2 linked regions of the Pseudobacter ginsenosidimutans genome follow. The protein of the gene in region 2 interacts with the protein of the main gene of each other region in a pairwise test. Links are inferred from orthologs where the notes say so. Each region holds a gene or a part of one and is shown on either strand. Other genes may lie near its edges.

Region 1 (3,328 bases), 1.9 Mb from region 2 along the record:
AGTATTGTTCAGTATTGCCATGATTGCCGGCAGGATCATTTATACAGGTCATTTCACTTATCTCTTTCTTGTCTGGAATCTTTTCCTGGCCGTATTGCCTTATCTCATTACGAAGGCCATCAGTCGTGAACCACGCCTGATCAACACGCGTATGAAATTCATCATTGTTTTTCTGCTGTGGCTGTTCTGGATGCCGAATGCTTTCTACATCATAACAGATCTGTTCCACCTTGGCTCTACCCCGAATATGCCGCGCTGGTACGACCTCGCCCTGATCCTGAGTTGCGCCTGGAATGGAGTGATGATGGGAGTATTGAGTGTAAGACAAATGGAAAAGATCTGGCATGTACGTGTGCCGCAGATCCGCGAATGGTGGTTCATGGCGCCCGTGATGTTCCTCAATGCCTGGGGAGTATATATCGGGAGATTCCTCCGTTTCAATACCTGGGATATCATTTCCAACCCATTTGTATTGATGGCTGATATTTTTGAAATGATATTGCATCCGGTGGAGAACAGGATCGCCTGGAGCATGGTGCTCTGCTATGCAGTGCTGATGGGCATCATGTATGTGACGTTGAAGCAGTTGAGTAAGGCGATACGTTAAGGTTGTTGTTTACTTCTTTCGTATTCCAGTGTTCTTACTACAAATGAAAGGTTCTCGGTATATGCCTCATCATCAGCATGAGTGAAAAAAGCAGTTGTGAAACGTTCCAGAACAGCATCGCTTCTTAACCATTCGGACAACTCCGGTACCGGCTTGATCTGTTTATCAAAACATTTCATTTCACCCTTGAATAACCAGGAAAATTCTTGATAGATCAATGCAGTAAGTCGCTTGGTGGCAACCGGACTACTTGCTTTTTCCCATGTTGCAAGCAGTTGAGGTAAGTCTGGATATATCTTAACGATAGGAATGAAGTACTCAAGAAAAAAATCATCCCTGGATATCGGAACCGGCTCTTCCAGGATATTTTTCCATAAACAAAGAAGATAATGAGTAATCGCTTCCCGCTCTTCTGTAGGCCAGGTAAGCCATTTAGCAATTTCAAACTTGATGAAGAATACTTCCACTTCAAAAGCCGGACAGTCCAATTCACCTGTCAATTCAAGGATTCGGGGAAGGAAATGCTTGAGATCAGGTTCCATGCCCCAGGTATAAAGGAGGCTGGTTGAAAAAAGACTTAGATCGTTATTGGTTAAATCCCGAAGGGGTTTGCTGAAAAGAAGGCCATTCATTTCTTCCGGGGTACCTTTCAACGGACTAACGCACATATTGATATCACCCGGATAAACAGAGAAGACTTCGTATAAACGCTCAACAGCTAATCTCAATTCCGCTGTCATGAATAAAGTTTGAAGTTGAATACTTAAGCATTCTTCCTTACCTCCACTCCCCTGATATCTTTAAACCGGTACAAAGCCTCTTCCATTCTGGCTTTGGGGATTCCGATCACCAGCTTGCAGAACAGCATCGCTTCCTGCTCTATTACGGTGCAGTTGAGTTGTTTTACGATCATCATCACATCGTTCATCATCGTGTAATCGAAGGTGAGTGTGTAGTTGGCTTCGATGGCTTTCTGAATGGCCGGTGTTACCTGCAATACCATGGAGGCTGCACTTTTGTAAGCATTGATCAGTCCGGGTACTCCCAGCAGGGTACCACCGAAATAACGCACTACTACAATCAAGGTATCCGTGAGCTGTTTGCTGTCTATCTGCCCCAGGATGGGCTTGCCGGCAGTGCCGGAAGGTTCTCCGTCATCGCTGACGCGAAAGGTATTGCCGTCTGTCCCTAACCGGTAGGCAAAGCAATGGTGAGTGGCTTTGGGATGTTCTTTCTTTACATCCTCCAGCCTTTTCTTGAAATCCTCCACTGATGCTACCGGAAAAGCATAAGCGATAAATTTGCTGCCGCGGTCTTTGAATTCGGCCACGCCTGATTTTTCGATAGTACTATAGAAGTCCTGCTCAATCATTGTTGTCATAATGATACCACCGGTCTTGAAAAGACCTGAATTATGTCTGTTAGAATTTGTTCTGTGTAAACCGATTCCGCCATCAGCAGCCTGGGTGCAGGCAATCCTGTTCCTGCTGTGAGGGCTGTGTTGGTGATCACACGGGCCTCGTCCCAATATCCTGAATCGATGAAGGATTGCAGCAAAACTGCGCCGCCTTCCACCAGCACACTGTTGATCCGAAGCTGGTGCAAACACTTCAATATCTGTGGCACCAGTTCTTTTTTCCTGTCGATCTGTATGTACTGAATTCCATTTTTTTCTCCCTGTCTGATGGCATTGATCACGATGGTCTTTGAACCATCGTTGAACAATTGCAGGGTTTTCGGCAATCGAAGATCTATGTCTACCACCAGCCGGATGGGATCAGGCCCATTCCAGTAGCGCGTATTCAGTTGAGGATCGTCCTGCATGGCAGTATTGGTGCCCACCAGGATCGCCGCTTCTTCGGAGCGCCAGCGATGCACAAATCGATTGGTGAGCGCATTGCTGATCAAAAGACGTTCCCCGGGAATGCCGGCAATGAATCCATCAGCTGTTTGCGCCCATTTCAAAATCACATAAGGGCGATAAGCCGTATGATATGTAAAGAATCTTTTGTTGAGTTCCTTTGCATCCTCCTCACAAATTCCCAGGATCACATCGATGCCAGCTGCACGCATTTTTTCTATGCCCTTGCCATCCACTTCAGGAAAGGGATCACGGCAGCCGACCACTACCAAAGGAATTTTATGACGAATCAGCAAATCTGCACAGGGCGGCGTTTTGCCATAATGCGCACAAGGCTCCAGGCTCACATACATCACGGACTGACTGATCAGGGCTTTGTCTGTTTCAGACACTGCATTGATGCAATTCACTTCTGCATGCGGCCCTCCATATTGCTGATGGTACCCTTCTCCGATGATCCTTCCATTATGCACCAACACCGCGCCCACCAGGGGATTGGGTGCAACATGCCCTGCTCCCAGAACGGCCAGTTCAAGGCAGCGCTGCATGAAGCGCTCATGCACCATTATGGATGGATCGGCGATGTTCAGCATTAGAAAAACTAAGGGGATGATTGGATAACGCCTGCAAATATAACGGTTTCCCGCGGCACACCTTAACTTTGCGCCATGACCATCCAGGATGCCAGAGCATATCTCCAATTACAACTCGCTGCTGTATACGAAAACAGGGAAGCCGCCAATATCGCCGATTGGGTATTGGAAAGCCTTACAGGACTAAGCAGGAGCGCAAGACTGGTTCGCCAGCAGGAGCATCTGACTACGGATCAGAAGGCTTTATTCGATCAGCATCTCCCGGAC
Region 2 (3,494 bases):
TCGGAGGCGCTGTCCTTATCGATGATACCCTGTTGGCTGAGGGTGATCTCGGAAGTTTGAAGGATATGCTGGTTCTCCGGTTCGCGGAGCATCGTATTCACCCGGCTTTTGATGGAGCGTTTCACTAGCATGGGAACAATCAGCGCATAGATGAGACCGATAGCTCCAAAAACAAAGGCATCTACCAGGAAATCATGACGGAAACGGTTGATGTAAACGTAACCTGCGGCCACTGCTCCATAAAGCGCCAATACCCGGGTAAAATACCTGATACGATACGCCCGCCGGTCCGGCGAAGACCAGCTGGTGTAATAGTTGTATTCCAGGAACTCTTCCCGGGTAAGGTTAAATCGTAAGGTGAGCACTATTTTTTCTTAGCCGACTTTTTGGGAGCGGCTTTTTTGGTGGCGGTTTTCTTTGCGGCCGCTTTTTTGGCGGGCTTTGAAAATGCATTGGGAACCTGCGCCTCGATCATCTTCTTCACTTCTTCCAAAGGAATGGTGGCGGCTTCTTCAGCAGTGTACTTGCTGTCGTCAGCTTTCTTACCCAGCTTCAGCATCTTCTTGCCGAATTTGATGAGCGGACCCCAGCGACCATTTTCGATGGAGATCTTTTCATCAGGCCAGTGTTGGATATATCGGTTGGCTTCTTTCTCCACCTTGGCGCCGATCAGCTCCCCGATGTCCGACTGGGAGAGATTATCGAAATCGTAGCGCCTGGGCACATTGATGAACATCTCATTCCATTTGATGAATGGACCGAAACGTCCTTTGCCTTTGGTTACACCTTTGCCTTCGTACATGGCGATAGGAGCATCGGCCTGCTGTTTTTCATTGATCAGTTCGATAGCGCGCTCCAGGGTCACTTCCAGTGGATCTTCCCCACGGGGAATGGAGATGAATTGCTCACCGAATTTTACATATGGTCCAAATCTTCCAACGTTCACGGCTACTTCCTGGTCTTCATAATTGCCAAGTGTTCTCGGCAGTTTGAAAAGGTCAAGCGCTTCTTCGTAGGAGATGGTTTCGATGCTCTGATCTCTTTTGAGACTGGCGAAACGCGGCTTCTCTTCATCGTTCACATCACCGATCTGAACCATTGGACCGAAGCGGCCCATCCTGGCAACGATCTTCTTGCCGCTTTCCGGATCAACGCCAAGCTCGCGCTCGCCTTTGATACGTTCTGCATTCACGATAGTATCGTCCACTTCCTTTTTGAAAGGCACGTAGAACTGATCGATCATATTATTCCACTTCAGTTTGCCTGCAGCTACTTCATCGAATTCATTCTCGATGCGGGCAGTGAAACCATAGTCCATGATATCATCGAAATACTGTTTCAGAAAATCCGTCACTACCAGTCCGAGGTCGGAAGGGAAGAGCTTGGATTTCTCTGCACCTGTATTTTCAGATTCAGTGATCTTAGTGATATTATCTTTCACCAGGCTGAAGATGCGGTATTCTCTTTTTACACCTTCTTTATCGCGTTTCTCAACGTATCCGCGTTTTTGAATAGTGGAGATGGTGGGAGCGTAGGTGGAAGGTCTGCCGATGCCGAGCTCTTCGAGTTTCTTTACCAGGGAAGCCTCCGTGTAACGCGGGCTGGGCCTGCTGAAGCGCTCGATGGCTTTCATTTCTTTGAGTGGCAGTTGCTGGTTCACAGTGAGTGGCGGCAGCATGCCTTCGGCCTGTTCATCGTCATTGATATCTTCTTCATCGCGGTCTTCACGGTATACTTTGAGGAAGCCGTCGAACTTGAGCACTTCACCGCTGGCGGTGAGCTCTTCCCTATTGGTGGAGATATTGATCTTGGCGATGGTCCTTTCCAGTTCCGCATCAGCCATTTGAGAAGCCATGGTGCGTTTCCAGATCAGCTCGTATAATTTTCTTGTTTCAGGATCGTCCACGTCGTGATTATCCATATAAGTAGGGCGAATCGCTTCGTGTGCTTCCTGTGCGGATTCGTTCTTATTCTTGTATTTGCGTGGCTGGTGGTAACGTTCTCCGTATTGGCTGATGATCTGATTGCGGGCGTCTCCCATGGCGGTATCGGAGAGGTTCACACTATCCGTACGCATGTAGGTGATCTTACCACTTTCGTAAAGCTTCTGCGCCAGTTGCATGGTACGACTAACGGAGTAGCCAAACTTACGGGAGGCTTCCTGCTGCAGAGTGGAAGTGGTGAAGGGGGCGGCAGGCGATTTGCGGGCCGGTTTCACCTGGATGTCTGTTACCTTATAATCCGCGCCTACACAGCTTTTCAGGAAGTTTTCCGCGTCATCGGCGCCGGAATATTTTTTGCCTTCCGCTGCAAATGTTACGGCTTTGCCGGTAACATCGTTATGCGTGAAGAGGGCTTCTATTTTGAAAGTGCTGGTAGCGGTGAATGCGTTGATCTCTCTTTCCCTTTCGGCAATGAGTCTAACGGCAACGCTCTGCACACGTCCTGCGCTGAGGTTGTTCTTCATGCTCATTTTGCGCCAGAGCACGGGGCTGAGCTCGAAGCCCACGATACGGTCGAGCACGCGGCGTGCCTGCTGGGCATTCACGAGGTTCATGTCCACTGTGCGTGGATTGTCCACCGCTTTCCGGATGGCCGGTTTGGTGATCTCGTGGAATACGATGCGTTTGGTGTTGCGGGGATCCAGACCGAGTACTTCGCAAAGGTGCCAGCTGATAGCTTCCCCTTCGCGGTCCTCATCCGTTGCGAGCCAAACCTCATCGGATTTTTTAGCTAAGGTTCGCAACTCTCTTACTACCCGTTCCTTATCGTCAGGAATTATATATCTGGGTTGGTAATTATTCTTCAGATCGATACCCATATCGTCCTTCTCGAGATCCCTTATATGGCCATAACAGCTCTTAACTTCGAAATCCGATCCAAGGATCTTTTCGATGGTTTTTGCCTTTGCAGGAGACTCCACGATCAATAAATTCTTCGCCATACGTTGATTAAGCGGTTTAAAATAGGCCTGTTGGCGTGCAAGTTTAGTGTATAACGGTGAAAACAACAAATTGGTGCCAGGGGTAGGGTCAAGAATTGGGCCGGATATGAGATAAGGTTGATTAGGGTCAATGAGGCTGATAATCAGTTGACAAAGGAGGTTGGGAGGCTGACGGAACGGCGGGTTTGCTAATTTTTTTGGAAGGGACCGGGCCTGTCCAATTAAAGAGGGCGCAGTCAACCACGCCCTTAGATTATGAATTTGATATATATCAGATCACATCCTTTTCAATCTGAATCTTCCATTGATAGGCAGGATGGCGTTATTCTCAGCTCTCATTTTGCCACTGAATTTGCCGGCAATATATTCTCCCTGAGCTCCATATTCTGTTATCTGAAGAGTAATCGGTTCTATTCCCAGGTACATGATCTTTCTGACATACACGTAAGAATAGCCAGGCGTGAATACTGTTCCGCTGGCATCCGGGGTAAATTGCAGGTAAAATGCATCACTGGTATCCCGTTTGGCATGATATACATAATGATATAGC

The links.
Region 1: the proteins of topA (region 2) and FSB84_RS29060 interact in binary tests that used the Escherichia coli proteins (3 or more experiments, as listed by UniProt). The link is inferred for Pseudobacter ginsenosidimutans from one-to-one orthologs.

The regions. Positions count from the first base shown.
Region 1 is NZ_CP042431.1:7,408,967-7,412,294, forward strand. Bases 180-3,177 are described here. They hold FSB84_RS29060 (IMPACT family protein), read right to left. Parts: upstream 1,989-3,177; coding sequence 1,371-1,988; downstream 180-1,370. Other genes in these bases: FSB84_RS29050 (DUF1361 domain-containing protein), read left to right, coding at 180-607; FSB84_RS29055 (hypothetical protein), read right to left, coding at 604-1,347; ribD (bifunctional diaminohydroxyphosphoribosylaminopyrimidine deaminase/5-amino-6-(5-phosphoribosylamino)uracil reductase RibD), read right to left, coding at 1,985-3,061; prmC (peptide chain release factor N(5)-glutamine methyltransferase), read left to right, coding at 3,137-3,177. Also shown: more of FSB84_RS29050, read left to right, coding at 1-179; more of prmC, read left to right, coding at 3,178-3,328.
Region 2 is NZ_CP042431.1:5,534,419-5,537,912, forward strand. The notes cover bases 155-3,318. They hold topA (type I DNA topoisomerase), read right to left. Parts: upstream 2,945-3,318; coding sequence 365-2,944; downstream 155-364. Other genes in these bases: FSB84_RS21755 (YcxB family protein), read right to left, coding at 155-365; FSB84_RS21765 (carboxypeptidase-like regulatory domain-containing protein), read right to left, coding at 3,221-3,318. In the rest of the region: more of FSB84_RS21755, read right to left, coding at 1-154; more of FSB84_RS21765, read right to left, coding at 3,319-3,494. UniProt on the Escherichia coli protein: Releases the supercoiling and torsional tension of DNA, which is introduced during the DNA replication and transcription, by transiently cleaving and rejoining one strand of the DNA duplex.